Regions from separate parts of the Kocuria cellulosilytica genome, predicted to be linked through region 1. Evidence: riboswitches for the same ligand, from Rfam matches in the RefSeq annotation. Region 1 holds a riboswitch; each other region holds the start of a gene.
What was found. Region 1 has a riboswitch for thiamine pyrophosphate ahead of RCG67_RS04050 (ECF transporter S component). Riboswitches for the same ligand answer to the same signal wherever they lie in the genome.
Positions count from the first base shown of each region.

Region 2: another riboswitch for thiamine pyrophosphate. It lies ahead of thiM (hydroxyethylthiazole kinase); the one in region 1 lies ahead of RCG67_RS04050 (ECF transporter S component).
Region 3: another riboswitch for thiamine pyrophosphate. It lies ahead of RCG67_RS12615 (3-oxoacyl-ACP reductase); the one in region 1 lies ahead of RCG67_RS04050 (ECF transporter S component).

Region 1 is NZ_JAVFWZ010000002.1:318,816-326,546, forward strand. It holds gene RCG67_RS04035 (aminotransferase class IV) at 1-598, shown strand, start outside; gene RCG67_RS04040 (energy-coupling factor transporter transmembrane component T family protein) at 607-1,404, opposite strand; gene RCG67_RS04045 (ABC transporter ATP-binding protein) at 1,401-3,320, opposite strand; gene RCG67_RS04050 (ECF transporter S component) at 3,317-3,937, opposite strand; TPP riboswitch at 4,028-4,147, opposite strand; gene RCG67_RS04055 (DUF4235 domain-containing protein) at 4,408-4,686, opposite strand; gene mnhG (monovalent cation/H(+) antiporter subunit G) at 4,745-5,260, opposite strand; gene RCG67_RS04065 (MrpF/PhaF family protein) at 5,257-5,529, opposite strand; gene RCG67_RS04070 (Na+/H+ antiporter subunit E) at 5,526-6,221, opposite strand; gene RCG67_RS04075 (Na+/H+ antiporter subunit D) at 6,218-7,731, opposite strand, start outside.
Region 2 is NZ_JAVFWZ010000003.1:43,658-51,388, forward strand. It holds gene RCG67_RS05335 (Rne/Rng family ribonuclease) at 81-3,623, shown strand; gene RCG67_RS05340 (nuclear transport factor 2 family protein) at 3,806-4,540, shown strand; TPP riboswitch at 4,711-4,804, shown strand; gene thiM (hydroxyethylthiazole kinase) at 4,796-5,671, shown strand; gene thiE (thiamine phosphate synthase) at 5,668-6,351, shown strand; gene RCG67_RS05355 (bifunctional hydroxymethylpyrimidine kinase/phosphomethylpyrimidine kinase) at 6,348-7,731, shown strand, end outside.
Region 3 is NZ_JAVFWZ010000008.1:80,303-88,033, reverse strand. It holds gene eat (ethanolamine permease) at 1-567, opposite strand, end outside; gene RCG67_RS12625 (hypothetical protein) at 740-886, shown strand; gene RCG67_RS12620 (FadR/GntR family transcriptional regulator) at 972-1,730, shown strand; TPP riboswitch at 1,785-1,888, shown strand; gene RCG67_RS12615 (3-oxoacyl-ACP reductase) at 1,935-2,699, shown strand; gene RCG67_RS12610 (LLM class flavin-dependent oxidoreductase) at 2,699-4,111, shown strand; gene RCG67_RS17640 (MFS transporter small subunit) at 4,445-4,546, opposite strand; gene RCG67_RS12605 (OFA family MFS transporter) at 4,548-5,936, opposite strand; gene RCG67_RS12600 (glycosyltransferase) at 6,100-7,731, opposite strand, start outside.

The sequences.
Region 1 (7,731 bases):
GGGCGCCGAGCACAGCGTCAAGGTCGTGATCAGCCGCGGCACGCCGGAGGACGGCCCGTGGTCCTGGGTCGTGGTGAGCCCCGTTCCCGGGACCACGTTCCGGCAGCGGCGGGAGGGCGTGACCGCGGTGCTGCTGCCGCGCGGCCACGACCCCGCCCTGGACGCCGGGTACCCGTGGCTGCTGCCGGGGGCCAAGACGCTCTCCTACGCGATCAACATGGCCGCCCTGCGCCACGCCCGCTCCCTCGGGGCGGACGAGGCGGTCTTCACCACGGAGGGCCGCAGGGTCCTGGAGGGTGCGACGTCCTCCGTGGTCTGCGCCCGCGTGCGCGGCGACCGCCGCACCCTGCTGACACCGGAGCCCTCGCACGGGATCCTGCCGGGCACCACGCAGGCCAAGATCTTCGCCGCCGCCCGCCGGGACGGCTGGGAGCTCGGCTACGGCCCGCTGTACCCGGCGGACCTCATGGAGGCCGACGCCGTGTGGCTGGTCTCCAGCGTGCGGCTCGCGGTGCCGGTGCGCCGGCTCGACCACCAGCCGCTGCCGGTGGACCCGGACCTGACCCGGCTCGTCACGAGCTGGGTCTCGCAGGCCTGATCCTTCGCTCAGGCCCAGATGAACCGGTGCGTCCCGAGCAGGACCGACACCGCCGGGCCGGCCGCGGCGGCCGCCGCGCAGCCCGCGAGGACCACGGCGTCCCGCCAGGAGTGCTCCGGGAGGCGGGCCCACGTGCGCGGTCCCGCGCCGAAGCCGCGCGCCTCCATGGTGACCGACAGCCGGGTGGCCCGGCGCAGGGACTGCACGAGCAGCGTGAACGCCTGACCGCCGAACTCCCGCAGCGCGCCCACCTGCCCGTGCCCGGCCCCCGCCCCGCGCGCCCGCCGGGCCATCGCGAGGGTGGCCCACTCGGAGGCCATCACACCCACCAGCCGCAGCGCGGCCAGGGACGCCAGCACGAAGCGGGCCGGGAGGCGGAGTGTCTGCGCGAGGCCGTCGGCGAGGTCCGTGGGGTCCGTGGTGAGCACCAGCATCAGCCCGGGCAGTGCCAGTGCCAGCCCGCGGAGGGCGATCGCCGCGCCTGCGGCCAGCGCGCCGGCCGAGATCCCGGTGACCCCCAGGTCGAGCAGCACCGGCCCGGAGTCCTCGGTGAGCAGCGCCGTGCCCCACCCGCTCACGAGGGCCGCCACGACCACCGGCCACGCCCGGCGCAGCAACGCGAGCGGGTGCTGCCCCGCCAGTGCCAGGAGGAGCAGCTCGCCCAGCAGCACGGTCCCCGACGTCACGGGGTCCGCGCTGAGCACGAGCACCACGGTCAGCAGCAGCGCCCCGGCCAGCTTGACCACTGCGTTCGTCCGTCCCAGCAGGGAGGCCCGGGACGACGGCGCGATCGCGGGAGCGCTCATCGGACCGGCTCCCCCGCCGGCCGGGACCGCGGCGGCGGGCGGTGGGGCGGACCCGGACGGCCGCCCTGCGGGTTGCGGGGGCCGGGGACGTGCGGCTCGGGAGCGGAGGCCTCGAGGGCACCGGATGCGGGAGGGCGAGTCCCCGGCCCGTGCGGTTCCGGGACCCGCTGCTCCGGAGCGCAGGCCTCGAGAAGACGGGTCACGGGAGTGCAGGGTCCGGGCGTCCCGAGCTCGAGCACCTCGGCGCCGAGCGCCCGCACGAAGTCCTCGTCGTGCGTCACGGCCAGGACCGAGGTGCCGGCGTCGAGCAGCTCCACGAGCAGGTCCACGAGCTCCGCCCACGTCAGGGCGTCCTGGCCGAACGTGGGTTCGTCGAGGACCAGCACGTCCGGGTCCGTGGCGAGCACCGTGGCCACCGACAGCCGCCGCTTCTCGCCGCCGGAGAGGGTGAACGGGTTGGCGTCGGCCAGGTGGGACAGCCGCAGCCGGCGGAGCAGCTCGTCCGTGCGCCGCTGCCGCTCGGCAGCCGGGGCGCCCGCCAGCCGGGGCCCGTGCTCGAGCTCGGCGCGCACGGTGGCGCGCAGGAACTGGTGCTCGGGCTCCTGGAAGACCGTTCCGACCCGGGCCACGAGCTCCCGGCCGCTCCACTCGAGAGGATCGGGACCTGCCCCGCGGTCGAGCCGCGGGTGCGCGGTGACGGTGCCGCGCACGGGGGCCAGCAGGCCCGCCAGCGTCAGCGCCAGCGTGGACTTCCCGGCGCCGTTGGGGCCGGTCAGGGCGAGCGCGCGGCCACGGTGCAGGCTCAGGCTGACGTCGTCGACCGCCGTGGGCAGGTCCCGTCCCACGGCGGCGTCCTCCGGGGTGCGTCCGCGCCGCCGCGCCCGGCGGCGCGCGCGCAGCCGGCGCGCCGAGGGCTGGCTGCGGGAGACGCACAGACCGTCGGCGCTCAGCAGCGGACCGTCCTGCGCGGGACGCTCCTGACCGGCACGCTCCCGCTCGGGATGCTCCTGCTCAGGACAGGACTGCTCGGAACGCCCCTGCCCGGCACGCTCCCGTCCAGAGCGCTTGTGCCCGGCACGCTCCCGTTCCGGACGCTCCTGCCCGGGCGGGCGCGCCGGCGCGCGCGTGGCCGGCACCCGGCCGGGGACCCACACCCCGGCCCTGCTGAGCTCGTCGGCCGCCGCACCGAGCACCTGCTCCGGGGACCCGTCGTGGGCGATGCCCCCGTCGTGGCCGAGCACCACGACGCGGTCCACGACCTCGGCCCACACGGCCACGCGGTGCTCCACGACCACGAGCGTGGCACCGCTGCGGTCCAGGCAGGACACCACGGCGTCACGGACCTGCCGCACGCCGGCAGGATCCAGGTTCGCGGTCGGCTCGTCGAGCAGCAGCAGCCCGGGGCTCATGGCCACGGCGCCGGCGAGCGCGAGGCGCTGCTTCTGTCCGCCGGACAGGGCCGCGGTGGAGTGCCCGAGCGGGAGGTCGAGGCCCACGTCGTCGAGCGCCGCCCGCACCCGCGGCCAGATCTGTTCCCGGGGCACCGCGAGGTTCTCGAGGCCGAAGGCGGTGTCGTCGCCGATCCGGGACAGCACCACCTGGGACTCGGGGTCCTGCTGCACGAGCCCGGCGCGGCCCCGCGCCCGGTGCGGCGGCATGCCGTCGAGCAGCAGCTCGCCGGACCCGGACTGCCCGTCGTCGTCGTGGAGGACCCCGGCCAGGGCGTGCAGGAAGGTGGACTTGCCCGCCCCGCTGGGACCCAGCAGGAGCACCCGCTCCCCCGGCTCCAGCACGAGGTCGAGTCCGTGCAGCGCCGCCGTGTCCCGCCCGGGGTGGTGCCAGCCGAAGCCGCGGGCCTCGACGCGCGCGCCCCGGGCGGCGGGCACCGCACGGCGCTGGGCCGTGGGCGCCGTCATCGCCGCACGGCCCGCCCGGAGGCGAGGCCCTGCAGGACGCCGGTGCCCGCGAGCGCCCGCACCACGGCGTGCATGAGGAGGCCGGCGAGCACCGCCCCGGAGACGGCCGCCAGGAGCACGTAGACCACCTGGTGGCCGAGCGCCCACTCGTAGTTGTAGAGGATGTTCTCGTGCACGCCCAGGAAGATCCCGCTCACGGCGCCTGCGACAGCCGCCGCGAGGGCGTCGAAGCGGCGGTACCGGAAGGCGGCGAAGGCCAGTTCGGCGCCGACGCCCTGGACTAGGCCGGAGAGGACCACGAGCAGGCCGAAGTGGGTCCCCAGGAAGCTCTCGATCACGGCGGCGAGCAGCTCGCAGAACAGCGCGGCACCGGGCTTGCGGATGATCAGTCCGCCGAGCACACCGGCCACGAGCCAGCCGCCGGCGATCAGGCCCACGGCGGGCGGATAGGCGACCGCGGCCGTGCCGACCACGGGGTAGAGCAGGTTCGACCACGCCCAGAAGACGACCGCGCACACGGCGGCGAGGACTGCGGCCACGACGATGTCGACGACGCGCCAGGACGAGGCGCCGGACGTGCCGGGGCGGCGGGCGGGGCGGTGGGTGGTGGTGTTCACGGTGGGTTCCTCCTGGGCTCAGCGAGCCGTCGGTGCCAGGAGGGGACGGGGTTCCTCCGGGCCGCGCCGGTGGCGCGCTCCCGGGGAACACCCCTGAGATGCTCGACTCCCTTCGCCGGTGCTAACCGGAGCAGGTTCGAGGGTCTGCGGCGATCCGCACTCTCAGCGCCACGCCGGTGTCCCGGGCGGGGCGCTCCCCTGTCGTTCAGTGCCACCGAGTCTACCCCGCCGCCCGGCCGCCCGCGCACGTCGGCAGGCACCAGCATCCCGCCGCGACGCTGCGGTGCTCCTTCCGCACGCCGCCGTGCTGGTCCCGGATGCCCCCGCGGTGCGGGGGCCGCACGGCGAAGAGGGCCGCACGGCGAAGAGGGCCGCACGGCGAAGGGGTCAGCACGACGAAGGGGCTCGTCCGGTCGCACACCGCTGCGGTGTGCGACCGGACGAGCCCCTCACGAGGTGCTCCCCTGCGCTCAGACCTCGGCCTGGCTCGAGGCCTTGGGGCTCTCCTGGGACTTGTTCTCCATCTTCGCGACCTGCCGGTGCACGGCGACCTTGATGACGGTGCCCACCAGGCCGGTGATGACGGACCAGATGATGATGGCCGTCCAGGTCTCGCTGGGGTCCGGGTTCTTGGCCGGCGGCGGGTTGCCCGTGACACGCGTCCAGACCGAGCCGAGCACCTTGTGCGAGAGGACCACGCCGCCCAGCGAGGCGCCGGTGCCGAGGAGTTCGATGACCTTGTCGTTCATGGAGTGCTGCTCCTTGTCGTCCGGGGGACGCGAGTGCGCCCTGTCGATCCCGACCAGCCTAACGCGTCCCCGTCGATCCGTCAGTCTGCTGTCCGTCCGCTCGCCGGCCGTCCGCGCTCGGCGCCGGAGTCGCCGTGGCGGCGCGCCCGGGGGCACTCCCGGCGGCGCTCCCCGCGGCATTCTCCACGGTGCCCTCCGCCGCGCTCTCCGTGGCGCTCTTCCCGGCCCGGTTGAGCACCTCCTGCAGGTCGTCCTGCGTGAGCGTGTTCCGGTTGAGGTGCTTGGAGCGGTACGTGGACCGTCCCACCATGTGCGCCGAGACGGGCACGGTGAGCAGCTGGAAGATCCAGCCGAGGAGGATGAGCGGGATCATGACGGGGTCACGGTTCTCCAGGGCGACCGCCGTGAGCATCAGGAGCAGCCCGAAGACCTGCGGCTTGGTGCCGGCGTGCATGCGCGTCAGCAGGTCCGGGAAGCGGACCAGGCCGATCGCGGCCGCGAGGGACATCAGCGCGCCGACCACGAGGCACACGGCCGCGGCGGCGTCCAGGACGGTGTCCAGCACGGCGCTCACCGCCCGTGCTCGGCGGTCTGGGTGGCGAAGCGGGCCACCGTCACGGAGCCGATGAAGCCGACCAGGGAGACGATCACCATGAGGATCAGGTTGTTGAGGTGCCCGTGGTAGGCCATCTCCACGGCGAGGGCGGCCGCGACGACGGCCAGCAGCACGTCGGTGGCCACCACCCGGTCCAGCAGGGAGGGACCCTTGGCGAGGCGGTACAGGGTGCCTGCCGCGGCCGCGCTGAGCAGCACGGCCGCGACGGCCACGGCGATCTCCATCACGGGCGGTCCTCCTCGGGGGCGTCGGTCGGGGCGCCGGTCGGGGGATCGGCCGGGGTGTCGTCGCGGCGGCCGCCCACGATCTGCTGGCTCGCGGTGACCGGGGAGCCGATCGCGGCGCTGTCCCTGTGGTCCGTGCCGGCGGGTCCTCCCCCGCGGCGCTCGGCCCGCAGCGCGGCGAGCTCCTCCGGCGTGCCCATGATCCTGATCCAGGCGGCCTCCACCCGCAGCGCGGAGCGGCGGAACCGTTCGGCCTCCTCGGCGTTGCGGACGTTGAGCGCGTGGAAGTACAGCGTCCCGGCGGCACGGTCCACCTCCACGACGAGCGAGCCGGGGATCAGGGTCATGGTGTGCCCGGTGGCCGTCAAGAGCAGGTCCGAGCGGGTGCGCAGGCGCACGCCGACCACGGCGTTGCGCGCGCGCGGCCCCACGAGGATCGCGATGAGCATCACCTCGACGCTCGCCTTGGCGACCTGCCACACGAAGGTCACGGCGAAGACCGCGAACTGGAGGACGTTGAACCGGCCGGACAGCTGCACGGACGGGAGGTAGAGCACCCACGTCACGAGCAGGGCCAGGACCAGGCCGATCAGCAGGTTGCCGGGACCGAAGTCGCCCCACAGGGCGCCCCACACGGCCACGAGCCACACCAGCAGCGGCAGCTCGACGAGCAGGGAGTTCTTGGGCCGGGTCACGGGGCCTCCTCCACGACGGGCCGCGGCGCGGACTCGGGGTCCAGCACGGCCTCGACGTAGCGCTCGGGGCGGACGAGGTTCTCCGCGGCGTTGTCCGCGAGCTGGAACAGCGGACCGGCGAACACCGTGAGGGCCACCCCCACGGTGACGAGGGCCGAGGCCCCGCCGAGCATCGAGGGGGACATCAGGCGCACGTCGCCCTTGCCCGCGAACCGGCCCGCCTGGTGGTCCACGGCTCCCGAGGTGAGCAGGAACCGGGAGCCTGCGGGCACGGGGGCCAGCAGGATCGGGTCCGGGTACTCCGCGTCCTCGGGAGCGCGCAGGAACACGCGGTTCCACACCCGCATCAGGGCCAGCAGGGTCAGCAGGGACACCGCCACGGACCCTGCGACCAGGGCGTAGGCCAGTGGGTCGCCCCGGTCGACGCCGGCCTGCAGCAGGCCGGCCTTGCCCAGGAAGCCGGAGAACGGCGGGATCCCCCCGAGGTTGAGCGCGGGCACGAGGTAGAGGAGCCCGAGCAGCGGGGAGATCCGGGCCAGCCCGGCCAGCCGGTCCACGTTGGTGGATCCGCCGCGGCGCTCGATCAGCCCGGCCACGAGGAACAGGCTCGTCTGGATCACGATGTGGTGGGCCACGTAGTAGACCGTGGCGGAGAGGGCCTCCTGGGTGCCCACGGCCACGCCGAAGATCATGTACCCGATGTGGCTGATCAGCGTGAAGGAGAGCATGCGCTTGATGTCGATCTGCGCGAGCGCGCCGAGGATGCCGACCACCATGGTGAGCAGCGCGACCCACATCAGGAGGTCGTCGAGCCGGTCCCCGGGGAACAGCACCGTCTCGGTGCGGATGATCGAGTACACGCCCACCTTGGTCAGCAGGCCGGCGAACACCGCGGTGACCGGGGCGGAGGCCGTGGGGTAGGAGTCCGGGAGCCAGAAGGACAGCGGGAAGACCGCCGCCTTGATGCCGAACGCGATGAGCAGCATGAGGTGCAGCTGCATCTGGGTGCCCACCGGGAGGCCCTCGAGCTTGACGGAGAGGTCGGCCATGTTGATGGTGCCCGTGGCCGCGTAGATCATCGCGATGGTGATGAGGAACAGCACCGAGGAGATCACCGAGACCACCACGTAGGTCACGCCGGTGCGGATCCGCTGGACGGTCCCGCCCATCGTCATGAGCACGTAGGAGGCGGTCAGCAGGATCTCGAAACCCACGTAGAGGTTGAACAGGTCCCCGGCGAGGAAGGCGTTCGACACTCCCGCCACGAGGATGAGGAACGAGGGGTGGAAGATCGAGATCGGCCCCTCCTCGTCGCCGTCGGCCACCCCCTGCCCGCTCGCGTAGACCAGCACGGCGAGCGAGACGACCGTGGAGACCACGAGCATCAGGGACGAGAGCTGATCCACGACCATGACGATGCCCCAGGGCGACTCCCACCCGCCGAGGTGGACCGCCTGCGGGCCGACGTCCCACGTGCTCACGAGCACGAGGGCCTCGACCGCGAGGGTGA
Region 2 (7,731 bases), on a different contig from region 1:
ACCCCCACCGGCGATACGCCGACCAAGCCGCCGCGGGGACCGGGTACGGACGGCGTACCGCGGCAGGAGCACAGCTGTATATGGATGCCGAACAGGAGAACCAGGTCGGGGCGCAGGACGCCCTGGACGCTGGTCAGCAGAACACATCGCACGACGCGCCCCGGGACCTCCCGATAGCGGAGGAAACGGTGCAGGACCCCGCCCCCGAGGCCCCGGCCGACGCGCCGGGCACCGGGTCGGACGCTGAGCCGATCACGGAGCCGGGCACTGAGCCGGTCGCCGCGTCGGTCGCAGGGCCGGACGCTGAGCCGGTCGCCGCGTCGGTTGCAGAGACAGACACCGAGCCGGTCGCCGATCCGGACCCTGAGCCGGACAGGGGCGCGGACGCCGGGACCGACACCCTCGACGTCGCGCCGGGGACCGCTGTTCCCGGTGACGAGCGACCCGGAGCGGTGGCCGAGGAGGCCGCCGCGCCCGGGCACCCCGCGCCGGGCACGCCCGGTGCCGAGGAGGCCGCCGAGGGCGTCGAGCCCGCCGGTGAGGCGGAGGACCTGGGCACCGGGGCGGGCACCCCGGTCGAGGACCCGACGAGCGGTCGCGGCGAGGGCCAGCACACCGACGCCGTGGGTGCCGGGAACGAGGCCAGCGACGACCGGAACGCCGGCAACGGGAATGCCGACGCCGGGGGTGCCGGGAACGGGGCCACCGGCGACCGGAACGCCGGCAACGGGAATGCCGACGCCGGGGGTGCCGGGAACGGGGCCACCGGCGACCGGAACACCGGCAACGGGATCGCCGAGGCCGAGGGCGCGCGGAACGGGACGACCGACGACGAGAACACCGGCGACCGGAACGCCGACTACGAGGGCACCGACGACGGCGAGGGCAGCGACGGCGACGAGCCGCGCACGGCGCTGTCCGCCGCCGTGGCGGCGACCTCGCTGATGTTCCACGCCCCGGACCTCGACGAGCTGCGCGAGGCCGCTCAGCAGCGCGCGGCCCGCCGCCGCGAGGCGCGGCGCCGCCAGCAGGAGGAGAACGCCTCCGCCGAGGACCCGGGCGACGGTCCCGAGGAGCAGGACACGGCCGAGCTCGCCGACGAGGGCGAGGAGGCCGGACAGGGCTCGGGCGGGGGCACCACCAGCCGCCGGCGCCGTCGCCGCCGCCGCGGCGAGGTCGACATGGAGCTCGTGGGCGGCAGCGACGACGACCCGCCCAACACCGTGACGCGGGTCCGGGCGCCGCGCGCCGCGGACTCCGCCACGGTCGACGAGGTCGTGGCCGTGAAGGGCTCCACGCGGCTCGAGGCCAAGAAGCAGCGCCGGCGCGAGTCCCGCCAGACCGGCCGCCGCCGCCAGGTGATCACCGAGGCGGAGTTCCTGGCCCGCCGCGAGTCCGTCGAGCGGCAGATGCTGGTGCGGCAGAAGGACAACCGGATCCAGATCGGCGTCCTGGAGGACGGCGTCCTGGCCGAGCACTTCGTCTCGCACACCCAGCAGGACTCCCTGATCGGCAACGTCTACGTGGGCAAGGTGCAGAACGTGCTGCCGTCCATGGAGGCCGCGTTCATCGACATCGGCCGCGGCCGCAACGCCGTGCTGTACGCCGGCGAGGTCAACTGGGACGCGTCGCGGCTCGAGGGCGGGCCCCGTCGGATCGAGGTCGCGCTGAAGTCCGGGGACTCGGTCCTGGTGCAGGTCACCAAGGACCCGGTCGGGCACAAGGGGGCGCGGCTCACGAGCCAGATCTCCCTGCCCGGCCGATACCTGGTCTACGTGCCGGGCGGGTCGATGACCGGGATCTCCCGGAAACTGCCCGACGTCGAGCGCGCCCGGCTGAAGAAGATCCTCAAGGACCGGCTGCCGGACGGGGCGGGAGTCATCGTGCGCACCGCCGCCGAAGGGGCCTCCGAGCAGGAGCTCACCCACGACATCAACCGGCTGCGCGCCCAGTGGGAGCAGATCCAGGAGCGGGCCGGCTCGACGAAGACGCTGCCGCCCGAGATGCTCTACGCGGAACCGGACCTGACGATCAAGACCGTCCGCGACGTCTTCAACGAGGACTTCACCACCATGGTCGTCCAGGGCGACGAGGCGTGGGACAACATCGAGGCGTACGTGACCTACGTCGCGCCGGACCTGCTCGACCGGCTCCAGAAGTGGGACGAGGACGAGGACCTGTTCGTGAACTACCGCGTGGAGGAACAGATCCAGAAGGCACTCGAGCGCAAGGTCTTCCTGCCGTCGGGCGGCTCGCTCGTGATCGACCGGACCGAGGCGATGACGGTGGTCGACGTGAACACCGGCAAGTTCACCGGCTCCGGCGGCAACCTCGAGGAGACCGTCACCAAGAACAACCTGGAGGCGGCCGAGGAGATCGTCCGGCAGCTGCGGCTGCGGGACATCGGCGGGATCATCGTGATCGACTTCATCGACATGGTGCTCGAGTCCAACCGGGACCTCGTGCTGCGCCGACTGGTGGAGTGCCTCGGCCGGGACCGCACCAAGCACCAGGTGGCGGAGGTGACCTCGCTGGGGCTCGTGCAGATGACGCGCAAGCGCATGGGCACCGGCCTGCTCGAGGTGTTCTCCGAGCCGTGCGAGCACTGCGCCGGTCGCGGCGTGGTGGTCCACGACCACCCGCTCGAGGGCCGGTCCGGCGGCGCCACGGGCGAGTCGCGCGACCAGCGGCCCAACCGGACGGAGCGCAAGCGCGGCCGCGGGGGCCGGGGCGAGCAGCAGCCGGCCCGGACGGAGCAGCGCTCCACCGAGCCGGACCCCGCGGAGAAGGCCAAGGCCGAGGCCGCGCGGACGGCGTTCGCGACCATCGCCGCCGCCACCCACCACGAGGAGGCCGTCGTGGAGGAGCCGGCCCGTGCCGAGGAGACCGCCCCGCCGGCGGAGTCCCGGCCCGAGGGCTCGGGGCGCTCGCGGAAGAAGCGGCGCGGCAAGCGCAGCCGCAACCGCGGCCAGGGCGCGGACACCGCCGCCGAGCAGCAGCCGGGGACGGGGGAGGAGCCCGCTGCTTCCGCACCCGAGCAGGTCTCCGCCGAGGAGACGCCGGCAGGGCAGGGCTCACGCCTGATGATCAAGGGCGAGGTCATCGAGCTGCCGCAGGGCCACGCCCCTGCGGAGGAGCCCGCCGAGGCCCGGCCGCTGAGCCTGGACTCCCTCGCGGAGGCCTTCGAGCACTCCGCGCCGGACGCGGCCTCCGCTCCGCGGGAGCCGGCCGGCACGACGGGCGCCGCTGCGCGGAACACGGCCGCACGGGACACCGCCGCACGGGACACCGCCACGGAGGACGCCCGGGCGGGTGCCGCCGAGCAGCAGAGCGAGGGGCGCGCGGGCACGGCGCCGCAGGCTCCCGCCCCGGAGCAGCCGCGGGCGGACGTCGAGCCGGCGCGCCCCCGCCGGCGCTCCCGGCGGGCCTCGGCACCGGAGGCCCGCCCGGGCGAGGCCGAGGTGACCGCCGGGCAGGCGGCCACCGCGGAGGGCGCCCGGCACGAGGCCAAGGCCGTCGCCCAGCGCTCCCCGGAGGAGACCTCGGGCCGCGCGCCGACCGTCGTCGGCGTGGGGGTCAAGGCGGAGGACCTCACCAGCGGCCGGCCCGCCGAGCGCGGCTGAGCCGCCCCCGCGAGCAGCACGACGGAGGACCCCGACCGGTACTGGTCGGGGTCCTCCGTCGTCGTGCGCTCCGCCTCCCTGTCGGGCCGGGCACGGCGCGAGTAGCGTGGTGGCACGACACGCGGGCCGGCCGACCGGGCCGATCCGTCGGATCCCCGGCCCGCAGCCCCGAGGGGACAGTCATGAACAACAAGCAGATCGTTCTCACCGCCGGCCGCGAGCTCTTCGGCGAGCGGGACGCCTCGGCCATCGACCGGCACTGGGCCCCGGACTACCGGCAGCACTCCGCGCTCGCGCCTGATGGCACGGCAGGACTCCAGGCGATGTTCCGGCAACTGCCCGAGAACTTCCGATTCGAGCCCCTGCGGGTGCTCGAGGACGGCGACATGGTCGCGGTCCACTGCATCTACCACGGGTTCGGCCCCGACCCCACGGCAGCGGTGGACGTGTTCCGCGTGGCGGAGGGAAAGATCGCCGAGCACTGGGACGCCCTGGCGCCCCTGCCGGGCGGTTCCGCCGGGACGCACCGGATCGGCGGACCACGGCAGATCACCGGGCGCGAGCGCACCGGCGCGAACAAGGCGGCGGTGACCGAGTGGGTGCAGGAGCGGCTCATCGGCGCCGACCGGGACGCCCTCGAGGAGCTGGCCCGCGACCCGCGCTACGTGGAGCACGGCCCCGGCCCGGACGACCCGCTCGCCCGGCACACCCTGCACCGGGTGCTCGGCGAGGGCGACCTCGTCCTCACCGTCACCGAAGCCCTGCTCGGTCCCGGCGACGGAGGCGCCGAGCCCGGCGACCGCGTCCCGGCCGGCTGCTACGACCTGTGGCGGGTCTCGGACGGCCGGATCCTCGAGCACTGGGGGGTCTGCCAGCCCGTCCCGGAGCGGATGCCGCACGGCAACGGCTTCTTCTGAGCGACAGGACGTCTCCACGAGCCCGATGGTGCCGGGCCGTGGGGAGCCGATCACCGGTGTGCCCCTCCGCCCGGGCGCAGCCCCCGAGGGCGGGACGACGGAAGCACTCCGAGCGCCGCGGCCGGGGCCCTCCGGCGTCCCGGCGCACCTTCTGCGACTACACTGGCAGGACACCTGACACGGGGTGCCGCGCGAGCGGCTGAGAACACACCCGTCGAACCTGATCTAGCCAGTACTAGCGAAGGGATGTCGCAGATGCGCGATGCCGTACCCACGTCCGCCGGAACACCGGGAGCCGTCCGGCCGGTACCACCGGACCCCGCGCTCGCCGAGGACGCCGCCGCGGCCCTGGAGGACCTGCGCTCCGCGGCGCCGCTGGTGCAGTGCATCACCAACGCCGTGGTCACCAACTTCACGGCCAACGCGCTGCTCGCCGTGGGCGCGTCCCCGGCGATGACCGACATCCAGGGCGAGGGCGGGGTCTTCGCGGAGCTCGCGGACGGCCTGCTCGTCAACACCGGCACGCCCACCGCCGAGCAGCGCGGCGCCGCCTACGAGGCCGTCGGGGCCCGGCACCGCGCCGGCCGGGCGTGGGTCCTCGACCCCGTGGCGGTGGGCGCCCTGCCCGTGCGCACCGCGCTGGCCCGCGACCTGCTCGAGTTCCGGCCCGCGATCGTGCGCGGCAACGCCTCCGAGGTCATGGCCCTCGCCGGCGGCGCCGGCGGGCGGGGCACGGACGCCACCCACGGGGTCGAGGCCGCCCGTGACGCCGCCGCCGCGCTCGCTGAGCGGGCCGGCTCGGCGGTGGCCGTGTCCGGGCCCGTGGACCTCGTGCGCTTCCCGGGCGGCACCGTCGTCCGCGTCCCGCACGGCACGCAGCTGCTGACCCGCATCACCGGCGGGGGCTGCGCCCTGGGTGCCCTCATGGCCGCGTTCACCGCCGTGCGCACGGACCGGGGCGCGGCGGCCGTGGCGGCCACCACGGTGTACACCCTCGCGGCCGAGGACGCGGCCGCCGAGGCCTCCGGGCCCGGGTCCTTCGCCGTGGCCCTGCTGGACCGGCTGCACGCCGTGACGCCGGAGCAGGTGGCCGCCCGGGCGGAGCTGGTGCGCGAGGAGGTGGCCCGGTGAGCCCTCGCCTCGATCCCGCGGCCCTGGCCCTGCACCTCGTGACGGACACCGCCCTCAGCGCGCCCCGGCCGGTCCCGGACGTCGTGGCCGCCGCAGTGCGCGGGGGCGCCACCATGGTCCAGGTCCGCGCGAAGGACGCCCCGGTCCGTGATCTCGTCGCCCTGCTGACGGCCGTCGCCGAGCGCGTGGGCCGGCAGGTCCCCGTGCTCGTGGACGACCGCGCGGACGTGTACCTCGCCGCCCGCGCGGCCGGCGCCCCCGTGGCCGGGGTGCACGTCGGGCAGACGGACCTGCCCGTGGCGCTCGCCCGGCGGATCTGCGGCCCCGACGCCGTGCTGGGCCTCAGCGCGGCCACGGCCGAGGAGCTCGACACCGCCTCCGCGCTGCCCGCCGGCACGGTCGACTACCTGGGCGTCGGGGCGGTGCGGGCGACGCGCACCAAGCCCGACCACCCCGAGCCGCTGGGCGTCGAGGGCTTCGCCCGCGCGGCGGCCCGCACCTCCCTGCCCTGCCTGGCCATCGGCGGGGTGCAGGCCGAGGACGCCGCCGCCCTGCGCGCCGCGGGCGCCGCCGGGCTGGCCGTGGTCTCCGGGATCTGCGCCGCTGCCGACCCCGCGGCCGCCGCCGCCCGCTACGTGCGCGCCTTCGGCGCGGCGCCCGCCGAGGAGGTGGCCCCGTGAGCGCACGCGTGCCCCGCGTCCTGGCCGTCGCCGGCACCGACCCCACGGGCGGGGCCGGCCAGCACGCGGACCTCAAGTCGATCGCCGCGATGGGCGGCTACGGGATGAGCGCCGTCACCGCCGTCGTCGTGCAGAACACCGTGGGCGTGCGCGCCATCCACGTCCCGCCGGTCGAGTTCCTCACCGCCCAGCTCGAGGCGGTCGCCGAGGACGTCGAGATCGACGCCGTCAAGATCGGGATGCTCGGCTCCGTGCCGGTCATCGAGGCCGTCACCCGGTGGCTCGGAGCCCACCGGCCCCCGGTCGTGGTCCTGGACCCCGTCATGGTCGCGACCTCCGGGGGGCGCCTGCTCGAGCCCGACGCCGAGGACGCCCTGCGCTCGATGCTGGGCCTCGCCGACCTGATCACCCCGAACCTGCAGGAGCTCGCCGTGCTCGCGGGCGAGGACACGGCGCCGTCGTGGGAGGAGGCCCTCGCGCAGGGCCACCGCGTGGCCCGCGCCCACGGGACCCTGGTCCTCGTCAAGGGCGGGCACCTCACCGGGGACCGGACCCCGGACGCCCTCGTGGGCCCGGACGCCCCGGAGCCCCTCGTGGCGTTCGACGGCGTCCGGGTGCCCACCGAGAACTCGCACGGCACCGGGTGCTCCCTCTCCTCGGCCCTGGCCACCCTCCAGGCCCGGCACGGGGACTGGCCCCGGAGCCTGCGGATCGCCCGGGACTGGCTGCGCGGGGCCCTCGAGACCTCCGGGGAGCTCTCCGTCGGCCACGGGAGCGGGCCCGTCCACCACTTCCACCACGTCCAGCACGCCCTCGAGACCTGGGGCGCCGTGCCGGAGCGGTTCAGCGACGAGCTGTGGGAGGCCTCCGCGGCCGTGCGGCGGGAGATCGAGGAGCTCGAGTTCGTGCGCCGCCTCGGGGACGGGCGGCTCGAGCCGGACCGCTTCCTCGCCTACCTCGACCAGGACCTGCAGTACCTCGACGGCTACAGCAGGGCGCTCGCCCTGCTGGCGGCACGGGCGCCCGACGAGGAGCAGCGGCTGTTCTTCGCGGCCGGCGCCGTGTCCTGCACCGAGACCGAGGCGCAGCTGCACCGGGCCCGGCTGCAGCACGCCGGGGACGGCGGCGCGCGGGACGAGCCGGCGGAGGTGACACGGCGGTACACCACCTTCCTGCTCGCGGCCACCGCCGCGGAGCCCTACCCCGTGGGCCTCGCGGCCGTGCTCCCGTGCTACTGGGTGTACGCGGACGTGGGACGCCACCTGGGCGAGCTCGCCGCGGCCGGCGGGCCCGGCGAGCACCCCTACGCCGACTGGCTCGCCACGTACGCGGACGAGGGGTTCCAGGAGGCCACCCGCACGGCCCGGCGGCTGCTCGACG
Region 3 (7,731 bases), on a different contig from region 1:
GGCGTCGAAGTGCGGCACGAGCGCGACGACGGTCACCCCCAGCGCGAGCACCGCGATCACGGTGATCCCGAACATCAGCTTGAGGGCCTCGCCCACCCCGTACATGTGGATGCCCATGAACACGAGGTAGGTCACGAGGTACACCGGCCAGGAGTTGGTGATCCCGAACAGGCCCAGCGCCTCGATGTAGCCGCCGATGAACGTGGCGATCGCCGCCGGGGCCACGGCGTACTCGATCAGCACGGCCATCCCGGTGGCGAAGCCGCCGAGCGGGCCCAGCGCGCGGCGGGCGAAGCCGTAGCCGGCCCCTGCCGTGGGCAGGGTCGAGGAGAGCTCGGCGAGGCCGAAGACCATGCAGGTGTACATGAGGCCCATGAGCACGAAGGCGATGAGCAGCCCGCCCCACCCGCCCTCGGAGAGCCCGATGTTCCAGCCGGAGAAGTCCCCGGAGATGACGTAGGCGATGCCCAGGCCCGCGAGCAGCACCCAGCCGGCGGCGCCGGAGCGGAGCTGGCGGTGTTGGAAGTACTCGTCGGTGCGGTCGGGCTGGGCTGGGGAGTCGGGCATGGGACGATCCCTCCGGGTTCCACAAAGGTCTGAAAACAGACATATGGCGCGAGTGGTCACAGTCTGTGGGCTGCCCTCCACCCCGTCAAGACCCCGGGGCCCGGTCCGCCGGCGGCGCACGGGGCGGGGCGCCGTACTGACGGCCGCGGGCGGATGACGCACAATGGGGAGCATGAACCAGAACGACGCCTCCGACCGCTCCAGCTCGCAGCACTCCGGCCAGGGCCCCTCCTGGGCGTTCATCGCCGTGACGGCGGGCTTCCTCGTCTCCGTCGCGCTGATGATCGCCGTGGGCGTGGTCGCCCTCGACCTCAGCTAGGCGGAACCCCGGCGGGCGCCCGCCGGGTGCCCGCCGGCACCGTGGCACGGCGGGCGCCCGCCGCACCGCAGGGAGGAGCGCCACCGTGAGCGACCCGGTCCAGCACCCCCTCATCCGGCCCGTGCGGCAGGGCAACGCCTTCGAGGAGGCCGTGGAGCGGATCCTCGACTCGATCCGGCTCGGCCTGTTCCGCAGGGGCGAGCGCCTCCCGCCCGAGCGGGAGACCGCGGCGATGCTCGGGATCTCCCGTGCCACGCTGCGGGAGGCCCTGCACGAGCTCCAGGCCGCCGGCGTCCTGGAGGTGGTGCGCGGCCGCTACGGCGGGACCTTCGTGACCGGCCGCACCGCCCTGCCGGACGGGACCCTCCCCCCGGTGGACCCCGCGGACGTCGAGGACGTGCTCGTGTTCCGCGCCGTCGTCGAGCCCGCCGCGGCGGAGCTGGCCGCGGCGGCGGCCCTCAGCGCGGCCGCCCGGGAGCACCTGCTCGCGTGCCTGCGGCAGGTCGAGGAGAGCTCGCCGGAGGACTACCGTCCCGCGGACGCCCGCTTCCACATCGCCGTCGCCGAGTTGGGCGGCTGCCCCAGCCTGGTCCGCGCCGTCGCGGAGGTCCGCTCGCGGGCCAGCGACCTGCTGGACCGGATCCCCCTGCTGCCGGTCAACCTCGAGCACTCCGACCGCCAGCACCGCGAGCTCGCCGACGCCGTCCTGGCGGGCGACGCCCCGGCCGCCCGGGCCTCCTCCCTCGCACACCTCGAGGGCACGGCCGCGCTGCTGCGCGGCTTCCTCGGGCACGGGACGCGCTCCTCCGGCGACGACGCCCCCGGTGGCCGCCGTCCCGCCTGAGCTGCCCGTTCGCGGGCAACGGGCGGATCCCGGAGCGGCGTGCCTATACTCGTCCGCAGTGACACGGGGTGCCGGCACCGCACGAGGAGCCGGCTGAGATGACACCCGTCGAACCTGATCCAGTTCGTACTGGCGAAGGGATGTCCTGCCGGGGCTCGCCGTGGCCGGCCCCCGCGTCTCCTCGCCCTGATCCCAGGGAGTCCCATGCAGATCGCAGAACAGACCGTCCTCGTCACCGGCGGGGCCCGCGGCCTCGGCCGCAGCGTCGTCGAGGCCTTCGCGGCCCAGGGCGCGCAGGTGGTGGTCAACCACCGGACCAGCGAGGCGGCCGCGGAGGAGCTCGCGGACCGGTACGGCCCCGAGCAGGCCGTGGCCCTGCGCGCCGACGTGACCGACCCCGCGCAGGTGGCGGACATGCTGCGCGCGGCGCGGGAGCACTTCGGCTCCCCCGTCAGCACGGTGGTGAACAACGCGCTGGCCGACTTCTCCTTCAACGGCGACGCCCGCGCCACGGCGGAGGGCATCCGCTGGGAGGAGTTCGACGCCCAGTTCACCGGCAGCGTCCGCGGGGCGCTCAACACCACCCAGCAGGCGCTGCCGGGCATGCGGGAACGGGGCTTCGGCCGGATCGTGAACATCGGCACGAACCTCTTCCAGAACCCCGTGGTGCCGTACCACGACTACACGGCCGCCAAGGCCGCGCTCCTGTCACTGACCCGCACCCTGGCCAAGGACCTCGGACGGTACGACATCACCGTCAACATGGCCTCCGGCGGGCTGCTGCGCACCACCGACGCCAGCGCCGCCACGCCCGAGGCGGTCTTCGACCAGATCGCGGCGGGCACGCCGCTGGGCCGCGTCACCACCCCGGCCGAGTTCGCCGACGCCCTCCTGTTCTTCGCCTCACCGTGGGCGCGCTCGGTCACCGGGCAGAACCTGGTGGTCGACGGCGGACTGGTCCTCGACTGATGGGGGCCGCCGGGACCCCGCCGCGACAGCTGCACCTCAACGCCTTCCTCTTCGGCGCGGGCCACCACCAGGCCGCCTGGCGGCACCCGGACTCCGCGCTGGAGCAGCTCGGGGACATCGCCCACTGGGAGGATCTCGCCCGCACCGCCGAGCGCGGTCTTTTCGACGCCGTGTTCTTCGCCGACGGGCACAGCACCGGCGACGTCGGGGACGGGCCCCGGTGGTTCCTCGAGCCGTTGACGGCCCTCTCCGCCATGGCGCGCGCCACGGAGCGGATCGGGCTGGTCAGCACCGTCTCGACGACCTTCTGGACGCCGTTCCACGCCGCCCGCATGCTGGCCTCGCTCGACCACATCAGCCGGGGGCGGGCCGGCTGGAACGTGGTCACCTCCATGTTCGACGCCGAGGCGCGCAACCACGGGCTGCCGGAGATGCCGCCGCACGCCCTGCGCTACGCCCGGGCCGCCGAGTTCGTGGACGTGGCCCTCCGGCTGTGGGACTCCTGGTCCGACGACGCCCTGGTCGGCGACCGGCACGGCCTGCACGCGGACCCCGAGCGGGTCGCCCGGGTCGACCACGTCGGCGAGCACTTCCGCGTGGACGGTCCGCTGACGGTGCCGCGCCCGCCGCAGGGCCGACCGGTCCTCTTCCAGGCGGGCGCATCCGGCCCGGGCCGGGATCTGGCCGCCCGGCACGCCGAGGGGGTCTACGCCGTGGCCTACGACCTCGACAGCGCCCGGGAGTACACGACGGACCTGAAGCGGCGCCTCGCCGCGGCCGGGCGGGACCCGGGGTCCGTGGCCGTCATGCCCGGGCTGGTGGCCTGGGTGGGCTCCACGGAGGAGGAGGCCCGGGCCAGGCAGGCCGAGCTGGACGCCCTGCTGCCCGTGGCACAGTCCCTGGCCCAGCTGTCCGCCTTCGTCCAGCAGGACTGCAGCGACTGGGAGCTGGACGCTCCGGTCCCGCGGCTGGCTCCGCTCGAGGGCTTCTCCGGGCCGCAGGGCCGGTACGCCACGATCCTGCGGATCGTGGCGCTCGAGCGGCCCACGGTGCGGCAGCTGCTGGGGCGGCTGGCCGCCGGGGGCGGGCACTGCACCGTGGTCGGCACCCCGGAGGCCGTCGCCGACCGGATGGAGCTGTGGTTCCGCTCGGGAGCGGCCGACGGGTTCAACCTCATGCCGCCCCGGCTGCCCGACTCCCTCGACGACTTCGTGGACCACGTGGTTCCCGTGCTCCAGTGCCGGGGGCTCTTCCGCACCCGGTACACCGCCTCCACGCTGCGCGGGCACCTCGGGCTGCCGCGGCCCGGCGGCGCTCAGGAGCGGTCGGCGGAACCCGGTGCGCCGGGAGCTCCCTCCGGCGCCCCCGGTGGGTCGGTCAGCACGTCCTCGACGGGCCGGCGCAGGCTGTAGGGCGGTCTCGGGCCGTGGCCGGAGCGCACGGCGGCGAGCAGGTTGCACGGCAGAGTGCGTCCGACGTCCATGGCGACCCCCGAGGACTCGATGGCACCCGTTGTGGCATCGGTCCCGGACCCATGGTCGAATGTGCGCCACCCGCGGTGAACGCCGGGGTCCGCCACGGTCGTCACCGCAGGACACGCAGCGCACCATCGGGGTGGAACGGCCACGGGTCCTCCCGCGTCCCCGCGCACCGGCCCGCACCCCGCGGCGCCGTGGGCGTCCGCTGTTCTCCGGTGCACGGGGCAGGGGCGGACCGTCCCGGTCCGCCCCTGCCCCGTGCACGCGTCAGTAGAACAGCGCGGTCACCCGCATGAGGGTCGCCGTCACTCCGTAGGCGAGCGGGACCCCGACGAGGACCCACCCGAGTGCCAGTCGTGCCTTGGTCATGTCAGGACTCCTTCGCGTGGGCCTTGGTGCCGGACGGTGCGGGTTCGTGGTACTTGGCGTCCACCGGCTTCACCAGGAGGTTGGCGACGAAGCCGACGACCAGCAGGCCGACCATGGTCAGCAGCGCCGGCTGGTACGCCTGCGAGGTGAGCTCGCCGGGAGTGCCCTGGGCGTCGAGGAACGCGTTGACGATGAGGGGCCCGGCGATGCCCGCCGCGGACCAGGCCGTGAGCAGGCGGCCGTGGATGGCCCCCACCTGGAAGGTCCCGAAGAGGTCCCGCAGATAGGCCGGCACCGTGGCGAAGCCGCCGCCGTAGAACGAGATGATCACGAAGGCCAGCAGCACGAACAGCAGGGTGGAGGTCGAGCCGAACAGCGCCAGCACGGTGTAGAGGATCGCCCCCACGCCGAGGTAGACCATGTAGATGCGCTTGCGGCCCAGGATGTCCGAGGTGGTGGACCACACGAAGCGTCCGCCCATGTTGCCGATGGACAGCAGGCCCACGAAGCCGCCGGCCACGGCCACCGTCACGAGGGAGGTGCCGTCCGCCTGGCGGAAGAAGTCCTGGATCATCGGGGCCGCCTGCTCGAGGATGCCGATGCCGGCGGTCACGTTGCAGAACAGCACGATCCACACGAGCCAGAACTGCCGGGTGCGGATCGCGTTGCGGGCCGAGACGTGGTTCTTGGTGACGAGGGCCTTGGACTTGACCTTCGACGGGTCGAACCCCTCGGGCTTCCAGTCCGCGGCGGGGACCCTGATGGTGAACGCCCCGAAGAGCATGTAGGCGAGGTAGACGACCGCCAGCGTCAGGAACAGCTTGCCGACGGCGTCCCCGCTCGCCACCCAGCCCGGCGTGCCGGAGTCGGGGTCGTAGAAGTTGAGCAGGGCCGCCGAGAGGGGGCTGGCGATCAGCGCGCCGCCGCCGAAGCCCATGATCGCCATGCCCGTGGCGAGGCCGGGACGGTCCGGGAACCACTTGATCAGCGTGGAGACGGGCGAGATGTAGCCGATGCCCAGCCCGATGCCGCCGATGACCCCGTAGCCCAGGTAGACGAGCCAGAGCTGTTCGGTGAAGATCCCGAGCGCCCCGACCAGGAATCCGCCGGACCACAGCAGTGCGGCGGTGAACATCGCCTTGCGCGGCCCGCCGGTGTCCACCCACGTGCCGAAGACGGCGGCGGACAGCCCCAGCATGACGATCGCGATGGAGAAGATGATGCCGATCTGGGTGAGGCTCGCGTCGAAGTGCGCCACCAGCGCGTTCTTGTACACGCTGGTGGCGTAGGCCTGTCCGATGCACAGGTGGACCGCGAGGGCTGCCGGCGGAATGAGCCAGCGGTTGAATCCCGGTGGCGCCACCGAGTGCTGTCGATCAAGCCATCCCATGCCCCGACTCCTCATCTGCTGCGAACACTGCGCGAACGGTGCGCGAACGGTGCGTCCCGGGCGGGCCGCGCACACCCGGGCCCGGGCACCTGATGGTGAAGCATGTCACACGGTGCAGAAATTTGGGAAGCAACCTGCTGACCGGCGCGCCGGTCCGGGGCGCTCAGCGGCCGCGCAGGGACCGCCACGCACGCCGCCAGAAGGCGAGGAAGCCCCGCTCCGCCACGGCCCGTTCCAGCCGGTCGATCTGCCGGGACTGCTCCCGGACCACGTCGAGGAGCTCGTGCGCGAGCTCCTCGGCGGCGTCCAGCCGCCGGTGCAGGGCGGCGGCCTCCTGGGCGGCCGCTCGGCGCAGGTAGAGCGGCAGGCCGATCCCGTGCTCCGCGCTCCACTGCCGCAGGCGGCGCTCGCGCACCACCAGCTCGTCCTGCGCGGCGGAGGTCCCCGCCGCCCGCTCGCCGTCCCCGGGCGGGCGCGCGGGGAGCAGTCCCACGGTGAACGTCTCGAGAAAGCGGAGCACGAACTCCCAGTCCGCCGCGGCCCCCAGCGTCTCGTCGTGGTCGCCGAGCACGCCGTGCACCGCCCGCCGGTACACGAACGGCGAGTCGACGGCGGTGCGGTCGCCGTCCAGCACGTCGGTGAGGGTGAGCGCTCTCCGGTCCGGCCGGCCGGCCGGCGTCCCCTCGGCGGCCCCGGGCGCGTCCTCGGTCCGCACCACGACCCCGTCGTCGCTCACGAGCGGGTCCTCGAGGTGGGCCACGGCGCGCTGCAGCAGCGTGGGGGGCCAGTGCCCGGTCCCGTCGTGCCGGACGACGAGCTCGGACTCCCCGGCCCGCAGCCCGCGGTTGGCGGACGCCGCGGGGCCGAGGACCCTGCGGTGGTGCAGGACCGCCGCCCGCCCGGCGAGCTCGTCTTGCAGCAGCGCCAGGACGTCGTCCACCTCGGCGGGGTCGCCGCCGTCGTCCACCACGACCAGCCGCCAGTCGGTGAACGTCTGTGCCAGGAGGTCCTCGACGGCCCGGTGCAGACGTGCGGGACCGCCGCGGTGCCGCAGCACGACCGCGACGGTGGGGCGCTCGGGCGGCACCGCGGGGACGGTGTACCGGCGGCGGAGCGCCCGCACCACCGGGGCGCCGACTCCCCGCGCCGCGACCGCCGCCTCCGGAGCGGGCGGAGCCTGCCGGCCGTGCAGCGCCCCGGCCACGTCGTCCCACCAGCGGGCCGCCGCGTCCCGGACCGCCGGCTCGGCGTCCGCCAGGGCGGCACGCACGGCCCCGCGGTGCTCGACGGCCTCCGAGGCCCACTGCTGGACGGCGGCACGAGTGTCCCACGCGACGTCCCCCGGGGTGAGCAGCGCCGCGAGGGGCACGGCGCCGCCGCCGAGCCCCCAGCGGCCCAGGACGACATCCATGCCGTTCAGGGAATGTTTCTCCGGCGCCACGGGGAGCACGACGGCCCGCGCCGCGGAGCCGAGGACCGCGCCGCGGGGGCACGTGGTCAGGACCCAGTCCGCCCGGAGCGCGGCCGCCTCCGCGCCGGCCTCCGCCGGCGCGGCCCGGCGGACGTCGTCCCGCAGCCGCGCCGCGACGTCCGCCGCGAACTCCTCGTCGGCGGACGTGCCGCCGCAGGCGAGGACCGTCACCGTCCCGCCGGTCCGATGCACCAGGGCGTCCAGCAGGGCGGCCAGCACCGGAGCGGCCACCCCGGGGGGCCAGGGGCCGCCCGGGCGCTCCACCACCGCGGCGATCCGCGGCGGCGCCGCCCCGTCCGCCTCCTGCCGCTGTGCGGCCGGCCC